DNA from 2 places in the Brachybacterium tyrofermentans genome. Region 2 is predicted to be linked to the other one. Evidence: riboswitches for the same ligand, from Rfam matches in the RefSeq annotation. Region 2 holds a riboswitch; the other holds the start of a gene.

Region 1 (15,701 bases), on a different contig from region 2:
AGGTCGTCGTCACTCGACCTCGAGCGGGATCAGTCCGCCACGTCCTCGTCAGTACCCGTCGCCGGAACGGCCAGACCCATGGAGTCGATCAGACGGTCCAGATCCTCGAGATTCGTGAACTCCAGAGTGATCTTGCCCTTACGCTTGCCCACGTCGATACGAACCGGGGTCTCCAGCCGGTTCGAGAGTCGACTGGTCAGATCCACGACGTGGGGATCGTAGGTCGTACGGCGGATCGTCCGCGCGGGGGCCTGCTGGCCTCCCCGAGCGACCAGTCGCTCGACCGCGCGCACAGACAGGCCTTCGCTCACGATCCGCTGGGCGAGCTCCTCCATCAAGGCGGGATCGTCCAGGGAGAGAAGTGCGCGGGCGTGGCCTGCACTCAGAGCGCCGCTGGCGAGTCGTCGCTGGACGAGCGCGGGCAGTCGGAGCAGTCGAAGCGTATTGGTGATCTGCGGGCGTGAACGACCGATCCGCTCACCGAGCTCGTCCTGCGTGCAGCCGAAGTCCTCGAGCAGCTGCTGATAGGCGTTGGCCTCTTCCAGCGGATTCAGCTGCGCACGGTGAAGGTTCTCGAGCAGAGCATCCCGGAGCAGGTCATCGTCGCTGGTCTCGCGGATGATCGCGGGGATCGCCGTCAGCTCGGCACGGCGGGCTGCCCGCCAGCGCCGCTCACCCATGACCAGCTCGAAGGATTCACCCTCGTCTGTGACGGGAATCGGCCGCACGACGACAGGCTGCAGGACGCCGACCTCGCGGAGCGAGAAGGCGAGCTCGTCGAGCTCGTCGTCATCGAACATCGTGCGCGGGTTCCGCGGGTTCTCGCGGATCTCGTGGATCGGGATCTCGGCGAACTCGGCGCCCGGGACGCTCACCAGCTCCTGACGACCGTGAACATCGCTCGGCAGCTCGTCCGAAGGGGCTTCGTCTGAAGGGGCCGACGCCGGCTGGTCGGCCTCGACCGCGGCAGCAGCGCTGCCTGCGACGACATCGTCCGACGCGGCCTTCGCAGCGAGGGCGTCGTCGCCGGAGGACAGAGCGGTCGCCGTCGGCTCCGCTGGTGCCAGCTCCACCGGTGCCGTCTCTGCTGGTGTCGTCCCTGCCGGTGTCGGCTCTGCCGGTGTCGATTCCGCCGGGGCCGAGACGGAGTCGGTCCCGCCAGCGGCAACCGGTGCGGGCGCGCTCCCTGAGGAAGCGGTCGGCACCGAGGCGGGCTGCTCCGCAGCGTCGCCGGCAGCGGCCGCTTCGGCCGTCGCGGAGGCGGCCTTGTCGGGGGCGGCCTTCTCGGGGGCAGTCTTCGCTGGAGTGGTCGTGAGGGCAGCGGTCTTCGGGGGCGCCGCCTCTGTCGAGGCAGACGCAGTGGGGGCGGTCTTCGCAGGAGCCGTCGTCGTGGCAGTGACGTTCTCGGAAGCAGCCTTCGACGGGGTCGACGTCGCGGAAGCGCGCTTCGACGTGGTGGGCTTCGCCGGGTCCTTCTTCCCCGAGGTGGGCTTCGAGGCCGAGGATTTCGGGGCGGAGGACGTCGAGGCAGACGACTTCGCACCGGAGGCCTTCACCGTGGAGGACTTCGCCGTGGAGGGCTTCGTGGTCGACGACTTCGTGGTCGACGACGTCGAGGAGGACGTGCCTGCCGCGCCCGTGGAGCGCGTGCGGCTCGGCTTCGCCGTCGTCGGGGCCTCAGCGGTCTCGGTCGGGCCCTCCGCAGCCACCGCACCACCGCGGGTGGTGGTCGACCGCGTGGATGCTCCTCGGCCACGGCGCTGTGCGGCGGCGCGTGCCATCTCGCCCGCCAGATCGGTGCGGGCACCCCGTTCCCGCTGCGGGTAATCCTGGTCCTCGGAGGCCTTCTCCCCGGAGAAGAACATATCCACCGGACGAGGGCTCGATGGTTCCTGGTCAGCGGCGGACGCCCGCTGCGCTCGAGTGCGCAGCTCCTGCTCCGGAGCGGGGCTCGAACCAGCGCCCGGGATCAGGGCGCCGAGTCCTCGACCGAGTCCTCGCTTCTGCGTCATGGCCGTCGTCCTTCCGGAAAGTGTTGTTCAGCGGGGGATGTTCCTGAAACATGCGGAGCGTCGTCGCGACGATGCCTCGAGGGTGCTGTCATGGGGCGGGTCGGATGGTGAGTTCGTGAGCAGCGGCCCGGTAGGCCAGAGCGCCGCTGGAGCCCGGATCGTACGTGAGCACAGTCTGCCCGTAGCTCGGGGCTTCCGAGATACGCACGGACCGGGGGATCGTCGTCTCCAGGGTCTGCTCCGGGAAATGCTCCCGGACATCCTGCGCGACCTGTGCGGCGAGCCGGGTTCGGGCGTCGTACATGGTCAGCATGATCGAGGAGACCACCAGCTCGGGGTTGAGATGCTGGCGGATCAGATCGATGTTGTTCAGCAGCAGGCTCAGTCCCTCGAGCGCGTAGTACTCCGCCTGGATCGGTATCAGCACCTCGCGCGTCGCGACCAGTGCGTTCACGGTCAGCAGGCCCAACGACGGCGGGCAGTCGATCAGCACATAGTCCAGACGGGGCAGCCCCTCGGACTCACGGTGATCGAGGTAGTCCCGGATCGCATTGCGCAGTCGGTTCTCGCGCGCCACCAGGGAGACCAGCTCGATCTCCGCACCGGAGAGGTTGATCGTGGCCGGCGCGCACTGCAGCCGCGACATGTCCGGGACATCCTGGACGACGTCCGCCAGCGGAGCGGACTCCACGAGCACCTCGTACATGCTCGGGACGTCGGCATGATGCTCGATGTCCAGAGCAGTGGAGGTGTTCCCCTGCGGGTCCGCATCGATCACCAGCACCTGCAATCCGCCCATGGACAGCGCTGCCGCCATGTTCACGGTCGTCGACGTCTTGCCGACTCCGCCCTTCTGATTGGCGATGGTGATGATCCGGGTCGACTCCGGAGCACCGAACCTGACGCCATCGAGCTTCTTGCGGCGTGCGTGATCTCTGGCGAGCTCGCGCATCAGCGGAGTGTCCTCCATCGAACCTCGTCCTGGGGAGGAGTCTTCGTGCTGTTCAGCCACGTGTCTCTCCCTTCCTGGTCCCCTGTGCACGGCGACGCACTTGGACCACTGTAGTGGGAACCTCGACCTCGCCGACCCCGTACTGCTCAATGCGCGGATCGATGCCGCCCAGCTTCGCCAGGGCCTTGCCGGCCTTGTCGACCTCCTCGGCCGCGGATCCACCCTTCATGGCCAGCAGCTCCCCTCCATCGGCCACCAGCGGGAAGGTCCAGCGGGCGAGCTTGTCCAGCGCCGCCACCGCACGAGCGGTCACGACATCGAACGACCGCACGCCGTGCAGATCCTCGGCGCGGGCACGCACCACCTCGAGGCCCAGGCCGAGTTCGGCGTCGACCTCCTCGAGCCAGGTGGCACGTCGCTGCATGGTCTCCACGAGCGTCACCGTCAGGTCGGGGCGGGCGATCGCCAGGACCACCCCGGGGAGGCCGGCGCCGGATCCGATGTCGGCGAGAGTGCGCGCCGACGGATCGATGGCGTCTGCCATGAGGGCGCAGTTGAGGATGTGCCGACCCCAGAGCCGCTCGACCTCACGAGGACCGATGAGACCACGCTCAGGACCCTGCTCGGCGAGCATGCTCGCGAAGCGCTCTGCCAGGCCGAGGCGATCGGCGAACAGACGCTCCGCCGACGGGCGCAGGGACTCAGGAAGGGGAAGCACCGGGCGCCTCAGGAGGCCGAGTAGATCACGACGTGGCGGTTCTTGCCGTCACCGTCGGACTCGGACCGCAGACCCTCGCGCTTGGCGACGTCATGGACGACCTTGCGCTCGAAGGGGTTCATCGGACGCAGCGGAACAGCGGCCTCACCCTCCTTCGCCTCCGCGACCGCCTTCTCGGCGAGCTCCTCGAGGCTTCCCTTGTGCTCCGCGCGGAAGCCGCCGATGTCCAGCATCAGACGGGAGCGGTTGCCGGTGCGGGACTGCACGGCCAGGCGCGTGAGCTCCTGGAGCGCGTCCAGCAGCTCGCCCTTGGGCCGGTTCAGCGTGGCCAGTCGATCGGCGCCCGCGATCTCCACGGAGGCCCGGTCGCCGTCCACGTCGATGTCGATGTCACCGTCGAGGTCCGCGATGTCCAGCAGCTCCTCGAGGTAGTCGGCTGCGATGTCGCCCTCCTCCTCGAGCCGGCGCATCCGCTCCTCCGACGTCTCGGCAGGGGTGTTCTCCGCGGACTCCTCAGCGGACTCCGCCGCCGCGCCGTCCGTGGGCTCGCCCTCGGTGTCGCCCGTGGTGCCGGCGGCATCCGGCGACTCGGCAGCACCGTTGTCCGGTGCGGCGCCCTCTGCGGGAGCGTCCGTGGTGGCGTCCTCCGTGGAGGCGTCCTCCTCGACAACGGCAGGCGCATGCTCGGCGGGCTGTGCGGTCGCGTCCTGCTCGGGGGCAGCGCTCAGGTTCTCGTCGGCCTCGGCGGCCGTGGGGACATCAGGCGTGCTGTCGTTCATGAGGATCCTCCGGGGACATGCTCGGGATGAGAGAGGTGCGCCCCGGGAGCATCGATGCTCCCGGGGTGCGAGGTCACTTCTTACGCTTCTTCTTCGCGCCCTTGTTCAGCGCGGACGAGCCCGACGAGGGCGGGGTCGGGGTCTCGCCCGCCGCTTCCTGGGCCGCGCGCCGCTCCTCGGCGGCCTTCTCCCGGGCCGCGCGTGCTCGCTCGAGCTTCTCCTGATCGGAGAGCTTCTTGCCGCCCTTGTTCTTGGACGGCGGCTGCACTCGCAGCGGCTGCTCGGGCTCCGGCTCGGTGGAGACCTTCTTCGGCGGGGTGAAGTCGAGGGGCTCGAGGCCCTTCTTCTCACGCTTGGCGTTGATGCGCTCCTGGCGCGCCTTGGCAGCGTCCGATCCCGGCGTGGGGGCGGCCTGGATGACGATGTACTGCTGGCAGAAGGTCCACACGTTGGTGGTCAGCCAGTAGATGAGCACACCGATCGGCATGCCCGGGCCCGTGATCACGTAGATGAACGGGAGCATGTACAGCATCATCTTCTGCGTGCTGGCCATGGGGCCCTCGAGGGCTGCCTTGGGCATGTTCTTCATGGTCAGCGACTTCTGGGTGAAGAAGGTGACCGCGCACATGCAGGCGATGATGACACCCGCGACGAGACGGGTGGTGATACCGCCGTCGCCGGGGCTCAGGAAGCTGTCAGCGATGGTGATGTCGCCGAAGAACGTGGAGTTGCTGGCGCTGCGGGCGAGCTCAGGGGTCAGCGGGCCGAAGCCGGCGCCCTCGGCGGCGTCGGGCAGCTTGTTGTACAGCACGCGGAAGAGGCCGAAGAAGATCGGCATCTGCAGCAGGACCGGCAGGCACGAGGAGAACGGGCTGGCGCCGGCGTCCTTGTAGATCGCCATGGTCTCTTCGGCCATCTTCTGCTTCGAGGCCTGGTCCGTCTTGCCCTTGTACTTCTTCTGGACGGCCTGCAGCTCGGGCGAGACCATCTGCATCGCGCGCGAGGCGCGGATCTGGCGCACGAACAGCGGGATGATCAGGGTTCGCACCACGACGGTGAGGCCCACGATGGAGAGCACCCAGGTCAGGCCGGAATCCGGCTCCATGAACACCGACAGCACGGCATGGAACTTCACCATGAGCCATGAGACGGCCCATTCGATCGGGTACAGGGGGTTCATCGGCCTGGTCTTCCTGCCGCACGGATGCGTATGACGTTCATACGAGGTGTCGGCTGTGGTCGGGAATCTTGGACAAGAGTAGGCCCTAGTGGGCTGGGTGCCGCAGTCGGCGTGGATTCCTCCACATGCCCGGGGCGGGGACCGGGTCGGGGCCCCCATGGCTGAGCGGATTGCAGCGGAAGATCCGTCCCGTGGTCAGGATCGTTCCCTTCACCGCTCCGTGCACCCGCAGGGCGTCCATGCCGTACTGCGAGCACACCGGGTCGTACCGGCATGCCGGTGGGGTATAGGGCGAGATCCCGACCTGATAACCGCGCACCAGGAGGGCGAGCGCGCGGCGTGGGAGCTCGAGGATGAGTCTCAGCGGACCACGACGATCCCCCGGGTCGCCGGCAGCACCGGCCGCCGCGCCGTGGGGCGAACGACCGGGGGCTTCGCCGGTCACCGGTCGCCGCCGCGTCGACGCTCGAGCTTGCGGACCGCCGAGCCGAGCGCTGAGGCCACCTCGGCCTCGAGCTCGTCGAAGGGCTGCTCGTCGATACCGGGGAGCGCCCGCAGCACGATCGCCGACCCCGGGGGCAGACCCTCGAACTGCGGGCGCACGATCTCCCGCAGACGACGGGTCACCCGGTTGCGCACCACCGCGTTGCCGATCCGCTTGGACACGACGAATCCCACGCGGGGTGCATCTCCATCCTGCGGAAGCAGGGAGAGGTGCACGACCACGTGGGATCGGGCGCTGCGCGCTCCGCCACGGGTGATGGCGCGGAACTGTTCGCCGGTATGCAGTCGGTGACTAGACCAGTTCACAGGACCAGTGCCTGAAACCCCTGGTCACGTCGGCAGATCCGTCTCAGGCGGAGAGCTCGGCGCGACCCTTGGTGCGACGTGCGTTCAGGATGGCGCGGCCGGCGCGGGTGCGCATGCGGGCGCGGAAGCCGTGCTTCTTCGCGCGACGACGGTTGTTCGGCTGGAACGTGCGCTTGCTCATCGGTTCTCCTCGATCGTGGGCACGAACGTGCCCCTCGCGGTGGTCTGTGGTCTGCTGCACGAACGGGACCGTCCGGGCGCGCCCGCTCTCGACGGGGCGGCTGCCGTGACACCGATCCGACACCGGAGTGGGTCCACAGTGGACCCGGGAACCGTATCGGGACGTCGCGCAGCGCTGACTGGTCGATCTTAGGAGCGAGTCCGCGACGGGTCAACGGCAGGAGCCCGTAGAGGGCGCGTTGTGGCCGGATTCTCACTTATCCCCGGCGATTCGTGCCCGCGACGGCCTCCGAACGCCTCCGGCTGGCCGGAGCGGTGCGACGAGACGGTCGGACGACACAGGGGGGACGAGGGAGACGGAGGCCTCACCGGGAGTTGTCCACAGTGTTGATCCACAATACAGCCGCTACTGTGGAAAACTATCCGGACCGCCTCTCGTCCCCCTACGGAGAAACCTGATGTCTGACGCGAATGTCGCCGCGATCTGGGAGCGCACCCTGCAGACCCTGCGCCGTGACGACACCGTGTCCCAGCGCGTGATCGCCCTGCTGACACTGTCCCGCCTGATGGCCGTCGTCGCAGACACCGCCCTGGTCGCAGCCCCTTCCACCTCGGCGAAGGAGCTCTTCGAGCACCGCATCGCCGGCGCTCTGTCCGCTGCTCTGAGCGAGGCCACCGGCCGCGATATGCGCTTCGCCGTGACGGTCGACGAGGCACTGTTCGGCGAAGACGATGAGGAACCGACCCCCAGCACCGCCGTGACCTCGGCATCCGACGCTGGAAGTACACATCTTGTGGACAGAGATGTGGATACTCCCACCCAGGAGATCCACAACGCGCCCTTCCGCCGTGACGAAGGGTCGGTGCTGCCCTCGAGCGACCAGCCCGGACAGGCCGCGATGCCCTCCAGCAGCTCCTCTGCCAGCGCGGGACCCTTCGCGACCGAGGACCGCTTCTCCCTCGGCGGTGCGTACACCGGCACTGCGGCCGACGACCCCAGCGCCTACGCCGGGTTCTCCGCCCTGAGCGGGTCCTCCGCCCCCTCGCCGGCGCTCCCTCCGCGACGGCCCGCCCGTACCGGTCAGTCGACCCTCGGAGAGGACTCCCGGCTCAACGCCAAGTACACCTTCGACACCTTCGTGATCGGTTCCTCGAACCGGTTCGCACAGGCTGCCGCCTCGGCCGTGGCCGAGACCCCGGCCAAGGCATACAACCCGCTGTTCATCTACGGCGGCTCGGGCCTGGGCAAGACTCACCTCCTGCACGCGGTCGGCCACTACGCCCAGAGCCTTTACCCGGACGTCGTGGTGCGGTACGTGAACTCCGAGGAGTTCACCAACGACTTCATCAACTCCGTGCAGTCCGGTCAGTTCGGCAAGGCGCAGGAGTTCCAGCGCCGGTACCGCGACATCGACATCCTGCTCATCGACGACATCCAGTTCCTGCAGCGTGCACCGGAGACGATGGAGGCCTTCTTCCACACGTTCAACACGCTGTACAACACCGACAAGCAGATCGTCATCACGTCGGACCTGCCCCCGAAGGAGCTCGGCGGCTTCGAGAACCGCATGCGGTCCCGCTTCGAGATGGGCCTGATGACGGACGTGCAGCCGCCCGACCTCGAGACCCGGATCGCCATCCTGCGCAAGAAGGTCGCGCAGGAGGACACCGGCGAGGTGCCCCATGACGTGCTCGAGTACATCGCCTCGCACATCGCCACCAATATCCGTGAGCTCGAAGGCGCGCTGATCCGCGTGCAGGCGCTGCACTCGCTGTCGCGTCAGCCCATGGACGTCACGCTCGCCGAGAGCGTCCTGAAGGATCTGCTCTCCCACGACGACGGCACCCAGATCACCGCCTCGACGATCATCGTGCAGACCGCCACGTACTTCGGGCTCTCCGTCGAGGAGATCGTGGGCACCGGGCGCTCGCGTCGGCTGGTCTCGGCGAGGCAGATCGGCATGTACCTGTGCCGCGAGCTCACCGACATGCCCCTGATCCGCATCGGCGAGGAGTTCGGCGGCCGCGATCACACCACGGTGATGCACGCGAACAAGAAGATCAGCGAGCTCATGAAGGAGCGACGAGCGATCTTCAACCAGGTCACGGAGCTCACAGCCCGGATCAAGAGCAACAACTCCGCTCCGCGGAAGTGACCCGGCGCCGCAACCGCGGCGTCGTGACGGGCACCAGAAGGACCGACGCTGGGCCTTCCGTCATCATGAGAAGAACACGGCAGGTCAGAGCGCAGTTCTCCCCAAATGTGGATAACTCTGTGGACAATGTGGAATGACAAGCTCCCACGCACGAGCCGATGTGCACCGAGGAATGACATGAACTGCTCGGGACAGCGCGGACGTGCACAGCCCACCCACGAGGACCACAGATCGATCAACGATCCATCCACGTGAGCCTCATACGTGGTGACCTGCATCGATCGTAGTTATCCACTGTATTAACAGCCGTGAAGAAGAGGACTGTAGTTCTTTGCTCGACGGGGATGTGGAGGAGGCGGGGTGCCGAAGACGGCGACGAGATCGTGTGATTCCTGAGTGCTGGGGAGCGATGAGGAGCCGGGGACGAGGACGGTGACGACCCCGGATCGGCGTCGGATCCCCGCGCAGGGGCTGGTGCGCGAAGAACGGAAGTCAAGGATCAGCCCCGGTGTGTCGGCGAGAGGCCGCGAGAACCGATACGCTGTGCTCCGTCCGTGCCTGTTCTGGCTTTCGACCACTGCGAAGGAGTGGCAACGGTGAAGTTCCACCTCGATCGCGGCGTCCTCGGCGACGCCGTCTCCTGGGCCACCCGAACCCTCCCCGTGCGACCGGCGATGCCGATCCTGCAGGGCGTGCGAATCGTCGCTGAAGCCGGAGGTGAGCTGCAGCTGTCGACCTTCGACTACGAGGTCAGCGCGCAGATCCGGCTCGACGCGGAGATCGAGCAGCCCGGTGAGGTGCTCGTGCAGGGCCGCATGCTCTCCGACATCGTCCGGGCTCTGCCCAACAAGGACGTCTCCATCGCTCTCGAAGGCACGAAGCTGCAGGTCCGTTGCGGATCGGCCCGCTTCGCCCTGGCGACGCTCCCGGTCGAGGAGTACCCCCAGCTGCCGAGCATGCCTCCGGTCGCCGGCTCCGTCGCGGCCGATGTCTTCGCCGAGGCGATCAGCCAGGTCACCGTCGCCGCCTCCAAGGACGACACCCTCCCGCTGCTGACCGGCGTGAAGGTCGAGATCTCCGGCGAGACCATGACGCTCATGGCGACCGACCGCTACCGCCTCGCACTGCGCGAGCTCACGTGGAACCCGGCGTCGCCGGGCACCGAGCAGACCGCCCTGGTGCGCGGACGGACCCTCCATGAGGTCGCCCGCTCGCTGTCCACCGGCGGCAGCGTCGAGATCGCCCTGGCCGAGGACTCCTCCGCGAACCTCATCGGCTTCGAGGCCGGTGGTCGCCGCACCACGTCGACCCTGGTCGACGGCGAGTACCCGCCCGTGCGTCGACTGTTTCCCGAGACCACCGCGATCACCGCCGTGGTCTCCACCGGAGCTCTCATCGATGCCGTCAAGCGCGTCTCCCTCGTGGCCGAGCGCAACACCCCGGTGCGTCTGTCCTTCACCGAGGGTCAGGTCGCGCTCGAGGCCGGCGCCGGAGATGACGCCCAGGCCAGCGAAGTGCTCGAGGCCCATCTGGACGGCGAGGACCTCGTGGTCGGCTTCAACTCGGGCTTCCTGCTCGACGGTCTCGGCGCTCTGGGTGCCGAGTTCGTGCGGCTCACCTTCACCGACTCGATCAAGCCGTCCGTCATGAGCGGTCAGGATTCCCTCGAAGGAACCCCTGACACGTCGTACAAGTACCTGATCATGCCGATGCGGATCTGAGCGAGGGAGTGGTCCCTCCATGCAGCTGACCGCTCTCGACCTCACCGACTTCCGCTCGTACGAGCAGCTCAGCCTCTCCGTGCAACCGGGGATCACGGTGCTCGTGGGCCAGAACGGGCAGGGCAAGACCAACATCGTCGAGGCCGTCTGGTATCTCGCGACCCTGTCCAGCCATCGTGTCCCCCACGACGCCGCACTCGTGCGTCGCGGGGAAGCGACCGCGATCATCCGGGCGAGCTTCCTGCGGGCCGGCCGCCCTGTCCAGATCGACCTCGAGGTCACGCCGGGAAAGGCCAACCGGGCACGGCTGCAGGGTCAGAACGTGTCGAGGCTGCGGGATCTGCTCGGCGAGGTGCGGGCCGTGCTCTTCGCCCCTGAGGATCTGGGCCTGATCAAGGCCGACCCCGAAGGCCGCAGGCGCTTCCTCGATGAGCTCCTGTTCGAGATCGCCCCACGTTTCGCCTCGGTCAAGGCCGACTACGACCGCGTCCTCAAACAGCGCAGCAACCTGCTCAAGCAGATGCGGTCCATGCGCCGCGGCGGCAGCGGACGCAGCGTCGGCGGGCTGGATCCCGCGGATTCCGCGAGCTCGACCCTTGAGGTGTGGGATCAGCAGCTGGCCCGCTTCGGCGCCGAGCTGCTGCGTGCCCGCCTGCACCTGGTGAACCGTCTGCGGCCCCATCTGGGCTACTCCTATCTGCGGGTCTCCTCCGACGAAGGTGCCGAGCAGGCCCTGGACCTGCCTCCTGACCAGCGCGGCAATCTCTCCTCTCCGGCCGACGTCAGCTATCGCTCGAGTGTGCTCGATGAGCTCGGCACCGTCCCCGGGGATCTCCCGAGCACCCGCGAGATCCACGATGCGATGCTGGCCATGCTCTCGACCCGGCACGACGAGGAGATCGACCGCGGCGTCAGCCTCACCGGCCCCCACCGCGATGACCTCGAGATCCGGCTGCACGACTTCCCGGCGAAGGGCTACGCCAGCCATGGCGAATCCTGGTCCCTGGCCCTCGCCCTGCGCCTGGCCTCCTACGACCTGCTGCGCCTCGAGGAGGGGGACCTCGGTGACGGCGAACCGATCCTGATCCTCGACGACGTGTTCAGCGAGCTCGATGTGCATCGTCGCGAACGCCTCGGCCGGATTATCACCGATGCCTCTCAGGTGCTCGTGACCACGGCCAACGACACCGACATCCCCGACTCGCTCGACGGGGAGATGCATGTGGTCGACGTGAGCCTGGGATCCGCCGTGCCCCGCGAGGGCGGCCTGTGATGACGCCGCCCCGAGCAGGGAAGGGTTCCGGAGGATCAAGCGGCGGCATCCCCGCACGGCCGCAGCTGGCCAATCCCTACGATCTCTCGACCTGGCGGACCCCTCCGCAGGGGCCGAATCCTCAGGACGGGACCGGACCCGACGGCGAGGAGCTATCCCGGGACGCCGACGCCTCGCGTGAGCAGCCGGATGCTCACGCTGCGGGGAGCACCACCGGGCGCCGAACCCGACCTCCCACGATGGCAGCTCGACGAGCGCCGTCGGCCGAGATCCGCGGGGAGGGAGACGAGCCCGGCGAGGTCTATGACCCGCCCGAGCTGCCGACCCCTCCGGATCCCTTCGAGCTGGCGCGGCGCACCGTGAACCGGTCTCGAGCGGCCGCTCGGGATCGCGGCCTGTTCCCGATCTCGGCGAAGACCCAGGCCCGCGACGTGCGAGACCGTTCCGGCAGCTCTCCCGGCTATTCGGGGTCCCGGCCGGACCCTCGCGATCCGCAGGGCATCGAGACCGTGCTGCGGAAGGTGCTCGGCAACCTCGGGTGGAACGCGGGTATGAACGCCGGCCGGGTGCTGGAGGAATGGGACGACATCGTCGGGGAGAAGGTCAGCGCGCACTGCCGCCCGGTCTCCCTCGAGGACGGGGTGCTCGTGATCAGCGCCTCCTCCTCCGCCTGGGCCTCGCAGCTGCGGATGCTCACGCCCCGCCTGATCACCACCATCGAGGAGCACGTCGGCTCCCACGTCGTCGCCGAGCTGCGGGTGACCGGACCGGCCGCCGCCGAGCGGACCTGGAAGAAGGGACGGCGCACCGTGACCTGGCGCGGCCCCCGCGACACCTACGGCTGAGCGCTGCGAGTGGCTCGTCCCCGCGGTCGGATGAGCCCTGCGACCTGCTCAGCCCCCTGACCGGCTGAGCCCTGTGCCGTCGGATCGTGAGGTCGAGTTCATCTGCCGCCTCGACTCTCGGCGCGCGACCGGTCTCCTGCTACCGTGGAGAGCGACGAGCTGAAGAGCTCGCGTGCACTGGGGTCGGTGAAATTCCGAGCCGGCGGTGATAGTCCGCGACCCGATGGCCTCTGGCCCTCGGTTGACCAGGTGGAACTCCTGGGCCGACGGTTAGAGTCCGGATGGGAAGCGCACGCGAACGACGTCCTCGAGCGGTCTCTCGCCGCGCACCCCTGGTGCGCCGCGACCGAGCACCCCGGGGGACGGCGTTCCCGTACCCCTTCCCCTCCACCGGGACCGCGAGCAGCGGACCGGAGGAGAGACCATGCTGAACCCTGCCGAGCGCAGCGCGCTGCAGCGCGCCCTGGAGATCGCCGCGCAGCCCGGCCTTCCCTACGGCCCGAACCCGCGGGTGGGCTGCGTGCTCCTGGACCGCGAGGGCACGATCCTCGCCGAGGGACATCACCGGGGCGCCGGCACGCCCCACGCCGAGGCCGACGCCCTGAATCACGCCCGGAATCATGCGCTGAACAGCACCGACGCCAGCACTGCTCCCACGCTCCACGGCGCGACCGCCGTCGTCACCCTCGAACCCTGCACGCACACCGGCCGCACCGGACCCTGCGCCCAGGCACTCCTCGCCGCCGGCGTCGGCCGCGTGGTGGTCGCTCATCGCGATCCCAACCCGGTGGCCGCCGGCGGGGTCGAGCTGCTGCGCGATGCCGGCATCGACGTCGAGCTCGACATCCCCGCCGACCTCGCCGCAGCGGCCGATGCGCTGAACCGCGGCTGGGGGCACGGACTGCGGCACGCACGGCCCCTGGTCACCATGAAGCTCGCCCTCACCCTCGACGGCCGGGCGGCGGCGGCCGACGGAAGCAGCCGCTGGATCACCGGCGAGGCCGCCCGCGAGGAGGTCCACGGCCTGCGCACCACCTGCGACACGATCCTGGTCGGCACCGGTACTGCCCGAGCTGACTCACCGAGCCTCACCGCGCGCCGGCCCGATGGTTCCCTGCATCCCCGTCAGCCCGTCCGGGCGGTCATGGGCACCGGCGCCTTCCCGCCGCTGCCCACCCCGGACGGCGCCGGCGAGGCGATCCTCCTGCCCACCCGGGACCCGTCGGCCGCCCTGGAGGACCTCTTCGCCCGCGGCCTGCGCCACGTGCTCCTCGAAGGCGGACCCACGCTGGCCGCGGCCTTCCTGCGCGCCGGGCTGGTGGATGAGCTCATCGTCCATCTCGCCCCCACCCTGCTCGGTGCCGGCCGGTCCGCGACCGGCGACCTCGGCATCTCCACGCTGATCGAGCGCCTCGATCTCGAGCTGCTCGACTCCACCCCCCTGACCTCACCGGATGGCCGCACCGACCTCCGCCTCACCCTGCGGCCCCGCGCCGCCTGACCCGGAAGGACCACCATGTTCACCGGCATCATCGAAGAGCTCGGCACCGTCGAGAGCATCGAACGGACCGACTCCTCGGCCCGTCTGCGCCTTCGCTCACCCCACGTCCTGGTCGGCACCTCCCTCGGCGACTCGATCGCCGTCAACGGCTGCTGCCTCACCGTCACCGACGTCGAGGGCGAGCTGTGGAGCGCCGACGTCATCTCCACCACCCTCGCCGCCACCAGCCTCGGCGGCCTGCAGGTCGGGGACCGCCTCAACCTCGAACGCTGCGTGCGGGCCGACGGCCGCCTGGACGGACACATCGTCCAGGGCCACGTCGACGGCGTCGGCGAGATCGTGGGCCGCGACCAGGACGGCGGCACGACCCTGCTGCGCATCGCTCTGCCGGGTCCCGGTGCCGACGAGCCGCGGGGCCTGGCCCGCTACGTCGTCGCGAAGGGCTCCCTGGCCGTGGACGGGATCAGCCTCACCGTGGCCGCGATCGACGGCGACGAGGTGACCATCGGGCTGATCCCCGAGACGCTCGAGCGCACGACGCTGGGCACGAAGGGGGTCGGCGACCGGGTGAACCTCGAGGTCGACGTCCTGGCCAAGTACGTCGAGAAGCTCCTCGGCGCGCAGGCCGTCCCGGCGCAGGCAGATCCCCTGCAGGCAGACCCGCAGCAGCCCGCACCCACCAAGACCCCTGCGACGGAGGCCCACTGATGACCAACTCGAACCCCACGCAGGGGGCCGCCCCGATGACCGCGCCCGCGGTCGACCCGGAGACCGCCCCGCCCGCTGCGCTGCGACTGGACCCCATCGAGGCGGCGGTCGCCGCGATCGCCGCCGGTCGGTCGGTGGTGGTCGTCGACGATGAGGACCGCGAGAACGAGGGCGACCTGATACTCGCCGCGTCCGCCGCGACCCCGGAGCTGCTCGCCTTCGCGGTGCGCCACTCCAGCGGGCTGCTCTGCGCCCCGATGACCGCCGCCCGCGCCGACGCTCTCGAGCTGCCGCTCATGGTGGAGCACAGCACCGACCCCCTGCGCACCGCGTACACGATCAGCGTCGACGCGAGCCAGGGCGTGACCACCGGCATCAGCGCCGCCGACCGCGCCCGCACCCTGCAGGTGCTCGGCACGGAGGGCGCCGCTCCTGGCGACCTCATCCGCCCCGGTCACGTGCTGCCGCTGCGTGCCCGGGACGGCGGCGTGCTCGAACGGCGCGGCCACACCGAGGCCGCCGTGGACCTCACCCGGCTCGCCGGCCGCACCGAGGTGGGCATGATCGTCGAGCTCATCCACGACGACGGCACCATGATGCGCGGCCCCGCCCTGCGGGCCTTCGCCGACGAGCACGACCTGGTGATGGTCTCCATCGAGGCTCTGGTCGAGCACCGCCGCGCCGCCGAGGCGTCGCTCCGGAGCGACGGCTCGGCACCCGGTGCTGTCGGTGCTGCTGACACTGCGGACCTCGAGGTCACCGACGAGGTCTCGCTGCCAACCCCGCACGGCACCTTCCGGGCCCTCGCCGTGCGCGAGGGTGCCGCCGAACATCTGGTCCTCGCCCGCGGCGACCTCACCACAGCG
Region 2 (15,701 bases):
GATCAGGAAGCCGGGCATGATCACGGCCCCGACGATCAGACCGCCCAGCACGATCACACCGGTGAGGTACGCGAAGACGCGCACCATCCGCGGCCGCATCACGAGGGTGGGCCGCACCTCCCCCGCGCTCGGCGCCGGCTCGGTGGTGGACATCGCGGACTCAGATGCGGCAGGCCTGGATGGCGGTGACCAGGATGGCGCGCGCGCCGGCGTCATAGAGGTCGTCCATCATGCGGTGGGCCGCGCGGCGATCCACCATGGCGCGCACGGCGGACCACTCCCCGCCGTGCAGCGGGGAGACCGTCGGGGACTGCAGGCCTGGGGTGATCTCGACGGCCTTCTCGAGGAGCGCGCTGGGGATGTCGTAGTCGAGCATGACGTACTCGCGGGCGACGAGCACGCCGCGCACGCGGCGCTCGAGGACCTCCAGGGAGTGGGCGCCGGCCTCGTCCAGCTCCATCCCGGGACGGGAGAACAGCACTGCCTGGCTGGTCATGATCGCCTCGCCGAAGGGCTCCAGGCCCGCCTGGCGCAGCGTGGTCCCGGTCTCGACCACATCGGCGATCACGTCCGCCACCCCGAGGCGGATCGAGGACTCGACCGCTCCGTCGAGGTGGACCACGGAGGCGCTGAGGCCGCGCTCGGCGAGGTAGTCCTCGACGAGGTTCTCGTAGCTGGTGGCGATCCGGGCGCCCGCGAGGCTGGTGACGTCCTCATGGAGGCCGGCGGCCGCGGCGAAGCGGAAGGTGGAGCGGGCGAAGCCCAGCGGCAGGATCTCCTGGGCGGGCGTGCGCGAGTCCAGCAGCATGTCCTGGCCGGTGATGCCGACGTCCACGGTGCCGGAGCCGACGTAGACCGCGATGTCGCGCGGACGCAGGTAGAAGAACTCGACGTCGTTCTCCTGGTCGACGACCACGAGCTCCTTGGCGGTGCCGCGACGGCGGTAGCCGGCCTCCGCGAGGAGGTCAGCGGCAGGTTCGGACAGGGCGCCCTTGTTCGGGACTGCGATGCGCAGCACGGTTCCTCCTCGGCCGCGACAGCGGCCCGTGATGATGGTGGGGCGTCGTCGGACGCCGCGCAGGGCGGACGGGATGGTGGGAGTCGGGGAGCTGGAAGCGGGTGCGGCGGCTCAGAGCTGCCGGTAGACGTCCTCGAGGCTGATGCCCTTGGCGACCATCATGACCTGCAGATGGTAGAGGAGCTGGCTGATCTCCATCGCGGCATCCTCCTGCGTCTCGTGCTCGCAGGCCATCCACACCTCGGCGGCTTCCTCCACGATCTTCTTGCCGATCTGATGCACACCGGCATCGAGCTCGCGGACGGTGCCGGAGCCCCCGGGGCGGGTGCGTGCCTTCTCGGTCAGCTCGGCGAACAATGCTTCGAAATCCTTCACACCACCAGGGTACTCGCCCCGGCGGGTGATCGACGAAGGCGACCACCCACCGGTCGTCGGTCGGTGCGGGTGCACGGTCAGTCCCGGCGCACCGTCGGGTCCAGGTGCGCCGTCTCCACGGACACCCGCTTCCGATGGTCCTGCCGGTTGCGCACGCGCCACCAGACGAAGAAGCCGATCAGGGTGAAGGCCCCGTAGAAGACGTACATGAAGGCGCTCGCGTAGTAGCCCGCGCTCAGGAGCAGCGGGACGCCCACGAGGTCGACGGCCACCCAGATCAGCCAGAACTCGACCCAGCCCTTGGCCATGCCGAAGGTGGCGAGCAGGCTGCCCATGAAGATCCAGGCGTCGGCCCACACGGGCTCGTAGGAGCCCAGCGCCCGGAAGATGGGGGTGAGCGCGGCCGTGCCGCCGACGAGGGCGACCACGAGAAGGATGCGGGTGCGCCACGACGCCCACTGGGGCTCGACGGCGGTGCCGCCCTCGTGCTGCGCCTGCCGCCAGCGCACCCAGCCGTAGATGCTGGTGAGGATGAACATGATCTGGCGCCCGGCCTGGCCGAGCAGGTCCACCGCCTGGGGGTTGCCGAAGAGCGTGCCCATGAACACGGTGAACAGGAGGAGGTTGCCGGCGATGCCGATGGGCCAGGCCCACACCTTGCGTCGCATGCCGCCGAGAGCGCTGAGCAGTCCGAAGACGTTGCCGAGCACCTCGCGCAGAAGAATGAACTGGCCGCCCGCGAAATCGATTCGCGCGTCGAAGAGCCACTGCAGAAGATCCATGTCGGTCCTTTCGCCGTCGGATGCAGTGGCTCCGGGGGAAAAGGGTTCCGGCATGGATCCGGAGCGCGCGAAGAGCGCCCTGGGACATGCAGGACGTGCGCCTCTCATCCAGGCTGTACTGTCGGTGCCGGAGTTCCACCGGCTCCACCGCCGAAGCGGGTCGCGGACTGTCACCGCCGGCTCGGAATTTCACCGACCCCGGAGCACGTCACTGGTCGTGACGGGTTAAGGATAGCCCCGCTCGGAGCGTCGAGACTCAGTGCGCCGTGTGAGCTCGCGCGAGTTCGCGCAGGGCGGAGATCTCCTCGGCCGCGTCCTGGGCACGGTAGATCGCCGAGCCCGCCACGAACACGTTGGCGCCGGCGTCCGCGCAGCGCTCGATGGTCTCCCGGCTGACTCCGCCGTCGACCTGGATCGACACCTCGAGGTTGGCCTCGCTGATCGCACGCCGCGCCCGACGGATCTTGGGGAGCATGGTCTCCAGGAAGCTCTGGCCCCCGAAACCCGGCTCGACCGTCATGAGCAGCAGCATGTCGAACTCGCCGATGACGTCCAGCAGCGGCTCGACCGGCGTCGCCGGCCGCAGGGCGACCCCGACCTCGACGTTCTTGCGGCGCAGATCGCGGGCGAGCTTGATCGGGGCGCTCGCGGCCTCGAGGTGGAAGGTCACCGAGGAGGCCCCGGCCTCCGCGTAGGCGGGGGCCTCGCGGTCCGCGTCCTCGATCATCAGGTGCGCGTCCACGGGGATCGCGCTGCGACGCACGATCTGCTCGACCATGCTCGTGCCGAACGTGAGGTTCGGGACGAAGTGGTTGTCCATGATGTCGACGTGGACGCTGTCGGCGGTGGAGATCTTGTCGAGCTCGGTGCCGATGTCCATGAAGTCGGCGTTGAGGATGCTGGGGTGGATGTACTGGCCATCGGTCGAGTACGCGGCATTCATGAGGACGGGGTCCCTTCCACATCGGGGGCGGAGCTGTCGGAGGAGCTGTCGGCGGGGTTCTTGCGCAGCAGGCAGATGTACATGGCGTCGGTGCCGTGCACATGCGGCCACAGCTGCACGGCGGGCCCGTCACCCAGGTCGAGGGTGGACTGCGCGGCGGGGAGCACCCCGGCGCGCACGGCATCGCGGGCGTCGAGCTTCTCGACGTCGTCCCGGCCCTTGAGGACGTCGGCCACCACCAGGCGCGTCTCGGCGAGGTGCGGGGAGCACGTCACATAGGCGACCACTCCCCCGTCGGCCGCGGCGTCCAGGGCGGAGCCCAGCAGCGTCCGCTGCAGGGTGCTGAGCTGGCCGATGTCCGCGGGGGTGCGGCGCCAGCGCGACTCGGGGCGACGTCGCAGGGCGCCGAGCCCGGAGCAGGGGACGTCGGCGAGGACCCGGGAGAACCGGCCCGGCATCTCGGCGCCGATCGTGGTGCCGTCCGCGGTGAGGGTCGTGATCTCGCAGCCGGCCTCCCGCAGCGTCGCCACGGACCGGTCGACGAGCTCGGTGCGGTGGGGCTGGAGCTCGACGGCCAGCAGATCGGCGTCGTGCCCCACGGTGAGCCCGCCCAGCAGAGCCGCCTTGCCGCCGGGGCCGGCGCACAGGTCGAGCCAGTGGGCGTCGTCGCCGCGGACCAGGTCGTCGGCGCCGAGGGCGAGGGCGAGGGCGGCGAGCTGGCTGCCCTCGTCCTGCACGGCGACCCGTCCGTCCTTGACCACGTCCATGCCGCCGGGATCCCCCGCGGGCCAGGAGGCGGCGAAGACGCTGAGCCGGCCGGCGCTCGCCCCGTTGTCGATGAGCTCGTCGAGGTCGGTGAGGCCGGGCCGCATCACGAGCGAGACCGCGGGCGCGGCGTTCTGCGCGGCCAGCAGCTCGTCGATCTCGTCCCGCGAGCGTCCGTGCCCGGCGAGGGCATCGGTCAGAGCGCGCACCACCCAGCGAGGGTGGGAATGGACGACGGCGAGATGCCCGGTGGGATCCTTCTCCCGGTCCGGGGCGACCTCGTCGATCCACTCCTCACGGGTCTTCGCCCCGACCCGGCGCAGCACCGCATTGGCGAAGCTGGCGGCACCGGCGCCCACCTGCGAACGGGCCAGCGCGACGGTCTCGGAGGTCGCGGCATGGGGCGCGACGGTCATGTCCAGGAGCTGGTAGGCCCCCAGTCGCAGCACGTCCACGAGCGCCGGGTCGACGTCGGCCAGGGGCCGGTCCACGCAGGCAGCGAGGATCGCATCGAGCCGGCCCTGGGCGCGCAGCGAGCCGTAGAAGAGCTCTGTGGTGAAGGCGGCGTCGCGGCCGGAGACCCGGGCGGAGCGCAGCAGGCGCGGCAGCACGAGGTTCGCGTACGAGTCGTCCTCGCGCACCAGGCGCAGCCCTTCGAAGGCCACCTGCCGCGAGGGCGTCGACCGGCGACCGCGCTCGGAGGGCCGGGAGTCGGACCAGCCGCGGCGCGGGCCGCCCTGCCCGCGTGATCCGGAGCGCTCGCGGCCCTTGTCGTCGCGGCCCCCGCTCGGGCGGTCATCACGTCGCCCCCCGCGCCGGTCGTCGCGGCGGTCGTCGCGGCGGTCGTCGCGACCCTGCCCGTGTCCCGGTCCCCGTCGTGCGTCGCTCATGCCTGTGCTCCATCCTGCTGCTGGCCCTGCTGCTGATCCTCGTCCTGGTCCCCTCGCGCGAACGCGGCGTCGGCGAGGAGCGCCGCGCCACGTGCCCAATCGGCGGCCCGCATCGGTCTCTTGCCGGCGGGGGCGAGCCGGGACAGGGCGATGGCCTGCGTGCCGGTGCCGACGAGCACCTGGCGCTTGGTGGTGGCGATCGTCCCGGGGGCGAGCGCCTCGTGCTCCGGTGCCGCCTCGACGCCGAGGATCTTGGTGCGGGAGCCGGCCAGCGTCGTCCAGGCGCCGGGATGGGGGCTCATGCCTCGGATATGGGCGCTGACCTCCTCGGCCGGGCGGGTCCAGTCGATGCGGGCCTCGGCGGTGGAGAGCTTCGCGGCGTGAGTGGCCCGGGCGTCATCCTGCGGGGAGAAGGTCGCGGTGCCGGCCTCGAGCGCATCCAGCGCCTGCAGCAGCACCGCGGCACCATCCTCGGCCATCCGCTCCAGCAGCTCGCCGGACGTCTCGAACTCGCCGATCGTGGTCGGGGCCGTCGTGATCAGGTCCCCGGTGTCCAGACCCTTCTCGAGGCGGAACACGCTCATCCCTGTCTCGCGCTGCCCGGCGAGCACGGCCCGCTGGGCCGGTGCCGCCCCGCGCCACTGCGGGAGCAGCGAGAAGTGGAGGTTCACCCAGCCGTGGGCGGGGATGTCCAGGGCGGCCTGCGGCACCAGGTTGCCGTAGGCCACCACCGGAGCGGCATCGGGGGCCAGCTCCCGGATCTGCTGCTGGACGGCCGCGACCCGCAGGGTCGGCGGGGTCAGGACCGGGATCCCGGCCTCTCGCGCGAGCGACGTCACCGGGCTGGGGGTGAGCTTTCGCCCGCGGCCCGAGGGGGCATCGGCGCGGGTGAGCACCCCGACGACCTCGTGGTGCGAGTCGAGCAGGGTGCGCAGGGACGGAAGGGCGGCCTCAGGGGTACCGGCGAAGAGCAGACGCATGATGGCCCGAGTCTACGGGGCGACCTGGGTGCCTACAGTGGTGGCATGCCCTGCCGACTCACCACCCCCACCTGATGGGGGCACAGGTCACACCGGGCCACGCCCTCGGCTCCTCCGGCTACCGACGCATGCTCGTCGCCCTGCTGTGCGCCGGCGTGGCGACCTTCGCCCAGCTGTACTCGCCCCAGGGCATCCTGCAGCTGATCTCCGCCGACCTCGGGATCGGAGCGGAGCAGGCCGCGCTGACGGTCTCGGCCGCGACCGGGGGCCTCGCGCTCTCGGTGGTCCCCTGGTCCTTCGTCGGCGACCGGATCGGCAGGCTGCGAGCCATGGTCATCGCGGTGTCCGCGGCGACGGTGCTCGCGCTCGTCGCGGCCTGGGCGCCGACCGTCGAGCTCGTGCTCGCGTTGCGCGTCCTCGAGGGCGTCGCCCTGGGCGGGGTGCCCGCCCTCGCGATGGCGTACCTCTCCGAGGAGGTCCAGGAGCACGCCCGCGCCATCGCCGCCGGCTGGTTCGTCGCCGGGACCACCGTGGGCGGTCTGCTGGGCCGGCTCGTCGCCACGCCGGTCGCGGATGCGCTCTCCTGGCGGGCGGGGATGACCGCCGTCGCCCTGCTGGCCGCCCTCGCCGCCACGGCGTTCGTGCTCATCGCGCCCCGTGAGCGCCGTGTCGGGCGCTCGCTCGACGGGCCGGGGGCCGGAGGGACCCGCACCTCGCGCCTGCTGAGGACTCTCCGCGATCCCGGCCAGCTCGGGCTGTTCGCGTGCGCCTTCCTGCTGATGGGCGGCTTCGTCGCGGTCTACAACTACCTCGCGTTCCACCTCAGCGCCCCGCCCTACCTGCTTCCCGCCGGGCTGATCGGACTGGTGTTCCTGGCCTACCTCGGCGGGACCGTGTCGTCTCCGCTCGCCGGCCGGCTGGCCTCCCGTCGGGGGCGGCTGCCGGTGCTGCTCGGAGGGATGGCGACGATGCTGCTGGGCCTGGGGATCACGCTGGCCGGTGCTCTTTCTCTGGTGCTGCTCGGCCTGGTGGTGATGACCGCGGGATTCTTCGCCGCGCATTCGATCGCCAGCGGCTGGGCAGGGGCCCGCTCCGACGGGGCACGCTCCCAGGCCACCGGGCTGTACAACCTCGCCTACTACGCAGGCTCCAGCGTGCTGGGCTGGGCCATCGGGCACGTCTACGAGGGCGCCGGCTGGCCGGGGACGGTGGCCGCGGTCGCGATCGCCGTGGTGCTCGCGGCGGGGGCGGCGATCGCCACGCTCCGCCCCTCTCCGCAGCAGCGTCAGTAGACGAGGCCGAACACCCACACCGCGAGGGTCATCGTGGCCACCGTGATCAGCACGATGCCGATCAGGTTCAACCACAGGCCGGCCTTCGCCATCTGCGGGATCTGCACATACCCCGAGCCGTAGGCGATCGCGTTCGGCGGGGTCGCCACAGGGAGCATGAACGCGCACGTCGCCGCGATCGCCACCGGGATCGCCAGCAGCATCGGGTCGATCCCGATCCCGACGGCCACGGCGGTCGCCACCGGGAGGAAGGTCGCCGCCGTGGCGGTGTTGGAGGTCAGCTCGGTGAGGAACAGCACCCCGGCCGCGGCGACCATCACCACGAGCACCACCGGCAGGCCACCGATCAGCTCGGTCACCTGGCCGATCCATTCCGTCAGGCCCGAGGAGCTGAACTGCGCGCTCAGCGCGAGACCGCCACCGAAGAGCAGCAGCACGCCCCAGGGGAGCTTGACCGCGGCCTCCCAGTCCAGCAGGCGCACCCCGCGGGCGGCGCCTGCCGGCAGCACGAACAGCAGCAGGGCGACGACCATGGCGATGCCGGCATCGCTGATCGGCGGCTCCGCGCCGAGCACCAGATCCCACAGCAGCGGGACGAACACCCAGCTGAGCGCCGCGAGCACGAAGATCGCGAGCACACGGACCTCTCCGGAGCCGATCCTCCCCAGGTTCCGACGCTCGGAACGGATGAGCTCCTTGCCGCCGGGGATCTCCGTGATCTCGGGCTTGAACAGCACCTTGGTCAGCAGGAGCCAGGCGATGATCATGAACACGATGGCGATCGGTGCGCCGACGATCATCCAGCGCCCGAAACCGAGGGTGATCCCGAAGTCCTGGCTCATATGGGCAGCGAGCAGGGCATTGGGCGGGGTGCCGATGATGGTGGCCAGCGAACCGATCGAGGCCGCATAGGCGATGCCGAGCATGAGCGAGACCCCGAAGTTCGAGCGCACCGCCTTCGAGGGCCCGTCCGAGGTCGGATCCGGGTCGACGCCCTCCCCCGGCTCCTCGCCCTTCGCCGCGGCGTCCTCGAGCCGCAGCTTGTTCACGAGCAGCAGCACCGACACCCCGATCGGCAGCATCATCACGGCGGTCGCCGTGTTCGAGACCCACATGGAGACGAAGCCGGTGGCGACCATGAAGCCGAGGACCAGCAGGGACGGGCTGGTGCCGATCATGCCGACGATCGCCAGGGCGATGCGCTTGTGGAGGTTCCAGCGCTGCATCGCGAGGGCCAGGATGAAGCCGCCCATGAACAGGAAGATGATGTTGTTGCCGTAGGAGGCGCCGACGTCGTCGAAGCCCACGTCCCCGTTCAGCACCGGGAACACCACCAGCGGGACCAGAGCGGTCGCCGGGATCGGCAGCGCCTCGGTCATCCACCACACGGCCATCAGCACCGCTGTCGCCGCGGTGAGCTTCGCCCCCTGCGGGACGTCGGCCGGCATGATCGCGTAGACGATCAGCGCCAGGGCCAGTCCGCAGCCCAGGCCGAGCCGGCGGATGAGGATCGTGCGGCCCCCCTCGGCGGGAGCGCGCTCCCCCTCGGAGAGCGCAGCGCGGTCATCGATCGTGGTGCCCGAAGGATTCTGTGGGGTCGAGGAGTCGGTAGGCATCGCGTGGTCCCTTCATCGCGTCATCGCGGTGGAGTGCAGGTGCGGACGATCACACTACGGGAGGACCTGGCACGATCCGTGGACTTCTTCCCCGACGGCCTCTCGGATTCCCGGACGGCCTCTCGGGTCAGAAGACGTCGGGCGGATCGAGACGCACGCGCAGCGATCCTCGGGCCTTGCGCGCGGACCGCGCGGAGACTCCGCCGCGGAGGGCGTCGGCGAGCTCGCGGGAGCGTCGGGGGTCCAGGCGCACCACGGCGCGGGCCCGGCCCGCGGCGTCGGGCCCCTCGAGGTCGACGGGGCCGAAGACGTCGGTCCCGTCGGGCAGCTCGGTGCTCTCCAGGAAGAGGCGGCAGGCGTCCTTGTCGCCCACGATCTCCGCGACCCGGCTGAAGGGCGGCAGATCGAGATCCTGACGGTCCGCGAGGACCCGGTCGAAGAAGGCGCCCGAGCGGTGGGCGACGAGGTCCCGGATCGCGGGCAGGGTCGCGGTGCCGACGATCAGCACCTCTCCTCCGTCCTCGGCGGTGCGGACCAGGGCGATCGCATTGCGCCAGCGCCGGATCGCCTCGACATCTGCATCGAAGGCCGCCCGGCCCAGCATGGCGTCCGCGTCCAGCAGCAGCGCCGCGGCGAAGCGCTCCGGCGGCACGGGCTCGGCGCCGGGCGTGGCGACCACGATCGCGTCGGAAGGGACCTCCGTGTCGGCGAGGGTGTCATGGGCACCGCCCGCGACCCGCAGGGGCGAGTCCGGGAAGGCGCGGTGGAGCTCCTCCGCGGTGCGGGTGGAGCCGATGACCATGGCCCTCACCTGCGTGCGGTCGCATTCCGGGCAGCGGTAGCCGTCCTCGCGCCGACCGCAGACCCGGCAGTGCAGGTGCCCGCTGCGACCGGCGATCGAGAGCTGGGCGGCGCAGTGCGGGCACTGCGCCCGGGTGCCGCAGAACGTGCAGGCGATCGCGGGGACATAGCCCGAGCGCGGCACCTGGACGAGCACCGGACCGCGCTCCAGGCCACGGCGGATCACGCGCATCGCCTCCTGCGGCAGGCGCGAGCGCCCCGAGGCTCCCTCGCGGTCGCGCAGGTACTGGTCCATGGCGACGATGTGGGGGCGCACCGTGCGCACCGGGGCCGGGACCGGATCGAGGCGCGCGAGATAGCCGGCGTCCGTGAGCGCCCGCAGCGGCACCGAGTCGCTCGCCGACAGGAACAGCAGGGCGCAGCGCTCCTCGTGGGAGCGGCACTGGAGCACGGTGCGCACGTGCGGGTACGGCGCGCGGGGCTCCTCGAGGAGGTCGTCGCCCTCGTCCCAGCAGATCACGAGGGCCAGCCCCTGCACAGGGGCGAAGGCGGCGGAGCGGTTGCCCAGCACGATCCTGGTCGCCCCGCGCAGGATGCGGCGGAAGGTGCGATAGCGCTTCTCGGGGCCCTCGGTGCCGGCGAGGATCTCGTGCCCGATGCCGCGCTCGGTGAGGATCCTGCTGAGCCGGTCGACATCCCGACGGTCCGGCGCGATGACCAGCGCGCCCTGCTCGGGGCCCAGATCGGCGAGGGCGTCGGCGGTGACTGTGGTCCAGGGGTCCGCCGAGTCCAGGGTGATCGTGGCCCGGGGCACCGGTCCGGTGGCGCTCCCGGCCCGGGAGAGCAGCGCGCCCAGGCCCGGGTAGCGGTCACCAGGGCGCGGCTCGGGCGGAGCCTCGGTGGGGACGGCAGCGGTCCCGGCTGCGCCCTCCGTATCAGCTGCTTCGTCCGCTTCGGCTGCCCCGTCTGCCTCGTCTGCCTCGTCTGTGTCGGGTGTGTCGGGTGCCGGCTCGTCCGCTGCGCTGTCCCGGGGGGCGGTCTCCGGTGGATCGACCTCCTGCGCGGCGTCCTTCTCGGCCGCGGCGCGGTCGGACTTCTCGGCGCGGGCGTGGCGCGGGGGGAGGGCGAGGCGCAGCACGTCGCCGACGGTGCCGGCGCACCGCGCGGCGACCTCCTCGACGACGCGCATCATGGGCGGCGGCACCACGACATCCTCGGAGACGAGCCGGTGCAGCGGCGCCAGCGCCCGGTCCGTCGAGGCGTGCTCGTGGCGACCCAGCACGATGCCCTCGGTGTCCCGGCCGGAGAAGCGCACGCGCACCCGCATGCCGGCCGCCGCGGCGGCGGTGTCCGGAGTGACCGCGTACTCGAAGGGGCGATCCAGGTGCGGGAGCACGCCCACCAGGCGCACGCTCGCCACGGGCAGCTCGTCGACGACCGCGAACCCGGCGGTCGTGCGCAGGCCGGAGGCCCGGGCCGCGGTGTCGCGGCCCGGGTCGCTCGGGGCGGGTTCGGGAACAGGAACGGCGGGGGCCGCGAAGAGGCTCGCCTGCTCCTCCTCCGGCTCCCCCGCCGCTGCTGTGCGGGACGTGGTCAGCGCTTGTGCACCGCCACCAGGTCGCACACGAAGATCAGCGACTCGCCGGGCGCGATGACCGGCGGGGCGCCCATGTCGCCGTAGGCGAGGGACGCGGGGATCTCGAGCCGGCGGCGGCCGCCGACCTTCATCCCCTGCACGCCCTGGTCCCAGCCGGAGATGACCTGACCGACGCCGAGCTGGAAGCGCAGCGGCTCGCCGCGGTCCCAGGAGGCGTCAAATTGCTCACCCGTGGAGTGGGAGACGCCGAGGTAGTGCACGTCCACGACATCGCCGCGTCCTGCCTCGTCGCCGTCACCGACGATCTCGTCGGTGCTGACCAGCTCGGTGGGCGCGGGGCCCTCGGGGTGCTCGATCTCGGGCTTGCTGCGATCCATGGGTGCTCCTTCTCGAGGTGACGTGGGTCAGGGGCCAGTGTGCCAAATCAGTCTGTCAGGTGGGCGGCGTCCAGCACGTCGATGACGAAGACGAGGGTCTCCCCGGCGAGCTCGCCCTGGTCCTTGTACGCCTCTTCGGCCGGGACCACGAGCATGACCTGGCTGCCCACGGCGAGGTCCAGCAGATTCTCGTCCCAGCCGGTGATGACCTGGCCCTGCCCCTGGACGAAGGAGAACGGGGCGCTGCGGTCCCAGGAGGAGTCGAACTGCGAGCCGTCGGACCACTTCCAGCCGGTGTAGTGCATCGTCAGGTAGTCGCCGGCGACGGTCGTGTCGCCGGCGCCCACGATCAGCTCCTCGCGGGTGGTCTTCGTGGGGGCATCGCCCGACGGTGCACCGTCCAGCGCCGGAGCGCCGTCGTCGCCGAGGGTGACCTTCGGAAAGGTCCCCGAGGGCTTGCCCGCCGTGCCCTCGGCCCGCAGCGGCTCCACGACCCGGTCGACGTCCGCCACCTGGATCAGGGAGCGCGCCTGACCGGACTGGTCCTGCTGCCAGCCGGCCATCGCGAACCGGGAGCCGACGGTCATCGAGGTGAAGACCTCGAAGGCGGCCGGGCCCACGGCCTCCGCGTTGACCTGGACACCGCCGGCGGGTGCGCCCTGCCACCAGGACTGGAGGGTCTCGCCGCTGCTGGCGTCGATGTAGAGGTGGCGCCAGATGATGGTGTCGCCTTCGGCGATGGCCGCGCCGTCCCCGGGGACGATGACCTCGGCATCGGCCTCGGAGATCTGCAGCGGCGCCGTGAACTCGACCGTGGGCTCGGCGCCGAGGTCCTCGCTGACGGTGACCCCGCTCAGAGCAGGGGCGCCACCGCCTCCGTCGGAGGCACCGCCGCCGTCGGACGCGCCACCGGTTCCTTCGCCGTCGTCGGAGCAGGCGGCCAGGCCGATGGCGGCGGTCGCGGCGAGTGCGGTGGTCAGCAGGGTACGACGGCGGATCACAGAGGGCCTTTCAGAGGACGGGCCCCGATCGGGGCACGGGTCCAGGGTACGGGGGCGCCGGAACGCCGGTTCTCAGACTGCAGGGGGTTGCTGGGCGCCCGCACCGGGCACGCCGGTGCCGCCGGCGCTGCGGGCTCCGCCGAGGCTCCGGATCTCCTCGAGCAGGGCGTCGACCGTGGGCAGCGAGGTGGCGAAGGGGTCGAGCACCTGCACGGGCATCGCGCCGGGCCGGGTCAGGCGGAAGGTGGTCCAGTCCACGACGTGATCGACGCCGTGCTCCTGCGCGGCGGTGACGACCTGGCCGCGCAGATGCGCGCGGGTCGTGCGCGGGGCGGTCTCGCGGGCCGCTTCGATGCGCTGCTCGGACAGCTGGGACGGTGCTAGCTCGCGGCGCTGGAGGGCCTGGAACACGCTCTGACCGGGATCGATGTCGTGATAGGCGAGGTCGAGCCGCTCGATCGAGGAATCGCCCAGGCCCACTCCGCGACGTTCGGTGACCTGGCCGAACAGCCGCTCCTTGATGGCCCAGTCCAGATGGGTCGCGGCCCAGCTGCGATCTCCGGTGGCGACCGCATCGATCGCCTTCTGCCAGGTCTCCAGCACCTCGCGGTCCCTGCGGTCGCCGTCCTCGACGAGGGTCGCGGTCGCGTCGAGCCACCGCTGCTGCACCTCGACGGCGGACGTCGTGCCGCCGTTCGCGAGCGCGATCGGTTCCCGCCCGGTGAGGTCGCGGGCCACAGCGCGGATCGTGGAGATGTCGTCATGGAGGGCGAGCTCGGGCAGGGTGCGCCCGGACTCGATCGCCCGCAGCACCAGGTCGGTGGTCGCGAAGCGCAGGTAGGTGGAGACCTCGCTCATGGTCGAGTCCCCCACGATGACGTGGAGCCGCCGGAAGCGGGTGGGATCGCCATGGGGCTCGTCGCGGGTGTTGATGATCGGGCGGGTGCGGGTGGTGGCCGAGGAGACGGCCTCCCACATGTGATCGCTGCGCCGCGAGAAGACGAACTGCGCGCCGTCCTCGTCGTCCGCAGGGGCGGCCACCCCTCCGGCGCCCGTGACGATCTGGCGTGTGACCAGGAAGGGCAGCAGGAAGCGCGGCAGCCGCGTGAACTCGCCTCGACGGTCCACCAGGTAGTTCTCATGGGACCCGAAGGCATTGCCCGCGGAGTCCACGTTGTTCTTCAGCAGGTGGATGCGGGCATCCTGCCCGTCGGCCGCGAGGCGCTCGTTGGCCTGGGTGGTGAGGTCGGCGAAGATCCGCTCCCCGGCACGGTCCTGCGCCACCAGCTCCCACCAGTCGTCGCACTCGGCGGTCGCGTACTCCGGATGGGAGCCCACGTCGAGATAGAGACGAGCGGCGTTGCGCAGGAACACGTTCGAGGAACGACCCATCGCGACCACCGGGCGGAACAGCTCGCGGGCGGCCGCCTCCGGCTCCAGGGCCCGCGAACCGTCGGCCCGCACGCACACCAGACCGAACTCGGTCTCCAACCCTCCGACGCGACGCTTCATCGGGTCACTGACCGCCCTTCTGGACGAAGGAGCGCACGAAGGTCTCGGCGTTGGATTCCAGCACGGCGTCGATCTCGTCGAGCAGGTCGTCGGCGCCCTGCGCCGAGGCGAAGGTCTGGCCGCCGGTCGCGGCGACCTCGTTCTGCTCGTCCTCGCCTCCGGTGCCGGGGCCGTTCAGGGACTGCTGGGACATGGGTCCTCCTCAGGACGCGGAGACGGCCCGGCGCAGCGCGTCGAGGATCGTCTCGGGATCGGTGGTCAGGTCGATGCCGTGCAGCTCGCACCAGGCGGCGGAGCCCAGGCGCGGATCCGCGAGGCGCAGGCGGTACCCGCTGTCGGGGCCGGCGAGGGTGATCGCATCCCACCCGGCCGAGGGTACGTGCTCACGGTGCGCGGAGATGAGGCCGCCGCGCAGATGGGCGCGGGTCGAGGTCGGAGCGGTGGTCATGGCCGCGTCGACCTCGTCCTGGCCCACGAGCGTGCGCACCGCTCCTGCGGCCCGGAGCTTGGCGAACAGTCCCTGGGCAGGGCGGAGGTCGGAGTACTGCAGGTCGATCATCGACAGGCGCGGATCGCCCCACTCCAGGCCGTGGCGCGCGCGGTAGCGCTCCAGCAGCTGCAGCTTCGCGACCCATTCGACGCGGTCCGCGGCCAGCGCAGGATCCTGCTCGAGCAGGTCCAGCAGCTCGGCCCAGGAGTCGAGCACCTGCGCCGTCTCGGCGTCGTCACGGTCGGCGACCGCGGCGATCGCGTCGAGATGGGCCCGTTGAATCTGGAGCGCGGTCAGCTCGCGGCCGTCGACCAGCTCCACGGTGGCCCGCAGCGTCGGGTCGTGGCTGATGGTGCGCACCGCGGCGACCGGATCGACCAGGCGCAGGTCCGGGAGGATGGCGCGACCGGTGCGGTGCTCGGCCTCGAGGGCGGCGAGCACGAGGGAGGCGGTGCCGAGCTTGAGGAAGGTGGATTCCTCCAGCAGGTTCGCGTCCCCGATGATCACGTGCAGCCGACGGAACCGCGCGGGATCGGCGTGGGGTTCGTCGCGGGTGTTCACGATGGGCCGGTTCAGAGTGGTCTCGAGACCGACCTCGGCCTCCATGAAGTCCGCGCGGGAGGAGAGCTGGAACCCGGGCCGCTCGCCCCGGGTGCCCAGGCCCACGCGTCCGGCGCCGACCAGCACCTGCCGGGTGGCCAGGAAGGGCAGCATCGCTGCGGTGACGCGCTCGAAGGGCACCGCCCGATCGACCAGGAAGTTCTCGTGGGTGCCGTAGGAGGCACCCTTCCCGTCGGTGTTGTTCTTGTACAGCGCCACCTCGGGGATGCCGTCGGCAGCGGCGAGGATGCCCATCGAGCGGCGGGCGATCTCCTCTCCCGCGCGGTCCTGGACCACGGCCTCGCGGGCCCGCATGACCTCGGGGGCCGAGTACTCCGGATGCGCATGGTCCACGTACCAGCGCGCGCCGTTGGTCAGCACGGCGTTGCCCAGCGAGCGCTGCGCGGCCCAGGCGAGCACCTCGGCGTCGTCCCCGTCCGGGGCGACCTCCGGGCCGGCCAGCGGGGCATCCATCTCGACGCTGGGCACGTGGGCGTCGCGCACCTCGTCGGTGAGTTGGCTGGGGTGGGCGGCGGCGCGCTGCAGCTCGAAGCCGCGGGCATCGCGCAGCGGTGTCTCGTCGCCGTAGTCCCACCGCACGCGGCGGCCCCTCTCCCCTTCCTGGGGGTCCAGGAGGGCGTAGGCCCCGACCACGAGATGGG

The links. Region 2 has a riboswitch for FMN ahead of pnuC (nicotinamide riboside transporter PnuC). Riboswitches for the same ligand answer to the same signal wherever they lie in the genome.
Region 1: it holds a riboswitch for FMN, as region 2 does, so the genes downstream of both, ribD (bifunctional diaminohydroxyphosphoribosylaminopyrimidine deaminase/5-amino-6-(5-phosphoribosylamino)uracil reductase RibD) here and pnuC (nicotinamide riboside transporter PnuC) in region 2, are expected to answer to the same signal.

What each region holds. Positions count from the first base shown of each region.
Region 1 covers NZ_BAAAIR010000016.1:67,027-82,727, forward strand. Annotated here, with positions in the region: gene ABD093_RS03330 (ParB/RepB/Spo0J family partition protein) at 30-1,073, opposite strand; gene ABD093_RS03335 (hypothetical protein) at 1,390-1,827, shown strand; gene ABD093_RS03340 (ParA family protein) at 2,101-2,982, opposite strand; gene rsmG (16S rRNA (guanine(527)-N(7))-methyltransferase RsmG) at 3,017-3,682, opposite strand; gene ABD093_RS03350 (Jag family protein) at 3,691-4,461, opposite strand; gene yidC (membrane protein insertase YidC) at 4,535-5,641, opposite strand; gene yidD (membrane protein insertion efficiency factor YidD) at 5,727-6,086, opposite strand; gene rnpA (ribonuclease P protein component) at 6,083-6,451, opposite strand; gene rpmH (50S ribosomal protein L34) at 6,495-6,632, opposite strand; gene dnaA (chromosomal replication initiator protein DnaA) at 7,090-8,787, shown strand; gene dnaN (DNA polymerase III subunit beta) at 9,384-10,508, shown strand; gene recF (DNA replication/repair protein RecF) at 10,528-11,781, shown strand; gene ABD093_RS03390 (DciA family protein) at 12,021-12,626, shown strand; FMN riboswitch at 12,795-12,924, shown strand; gene ribD (bifunctional diaminohydroxyphosphoribosylaminopyrimidine deaminase/5-amino-6-(5-phosphoribosylamino)uracil reductase RibD) at 13,051-14,127, shown strand; gene ABD093_RS03400 (riboflavin synthase) at 14,143-14,835, shown strand; gene ribB (3,4-dihydroxy-2-butanone-4-phosphate synthase) at 14,871-15,701, shown strand, end outside.
Region 2 covers NZ_BAAAIR010000025.1:86,889-102,589, forward strand. Annotated here, with positions in the region: gene ABD093_RS04705 (PH domain-containing protein) at 1-153, opposite strand, end outside; gene hisG (ATP phosphoribosyltransferase) at 161-1,018, opposite strand; gene ABD093_RS04715 (phosphoribosyl-ATP diphosphatase) at 1,130-1,393, opposite strand; gene pnuC (nicotinamide riboside transporter PnuC) at 1,471-2,175, opposite strand; FMN riboswitch at 2,268-2,385, opposite strand; gene rpe (ribulose-phosphate 3-epimerase) at 2,432-3,118, opposite strand; gene ABD093_RS04730 (RsmB/NOP family class I SAM-dependent RNA methyltransferase) at 3,115-4,773, opposite strand; gene fmt (methionyl-tRNA formyltransferase) at 4,770-5,753, opposite strand; gene ABD093_RS04740 (MFS transporter) at 5,828-7,045, shown strand; gene ABD093_RS04745 (SLC13 family permease) at 7,039-8,661, opposite strand; gene ABD093_RS04750 (primosomal protein N' family DNA-binding protein) at 8,789-11,086, opposite strand; gene ABD093_RS04755 (FKBP-type peptidyl-prolyl cis-trans isomerase) at 11,056-11,436, opposite strand; gene ABD093_RS04760 (FKBP-type peptidyl-prolyl cis-trans isomerase) at 11,484-12,437, opposite strand; gene pafA (Pup--protein ligase) at 12,510-13,949, opposite strand; gene ABD093_RS04770 (ubiquitin-like protein Pup) at 13,954-14,142, opposite strand; gene dop (depupylase/deamidase Dop) at 14,152-15,701, opposite strand, start outside.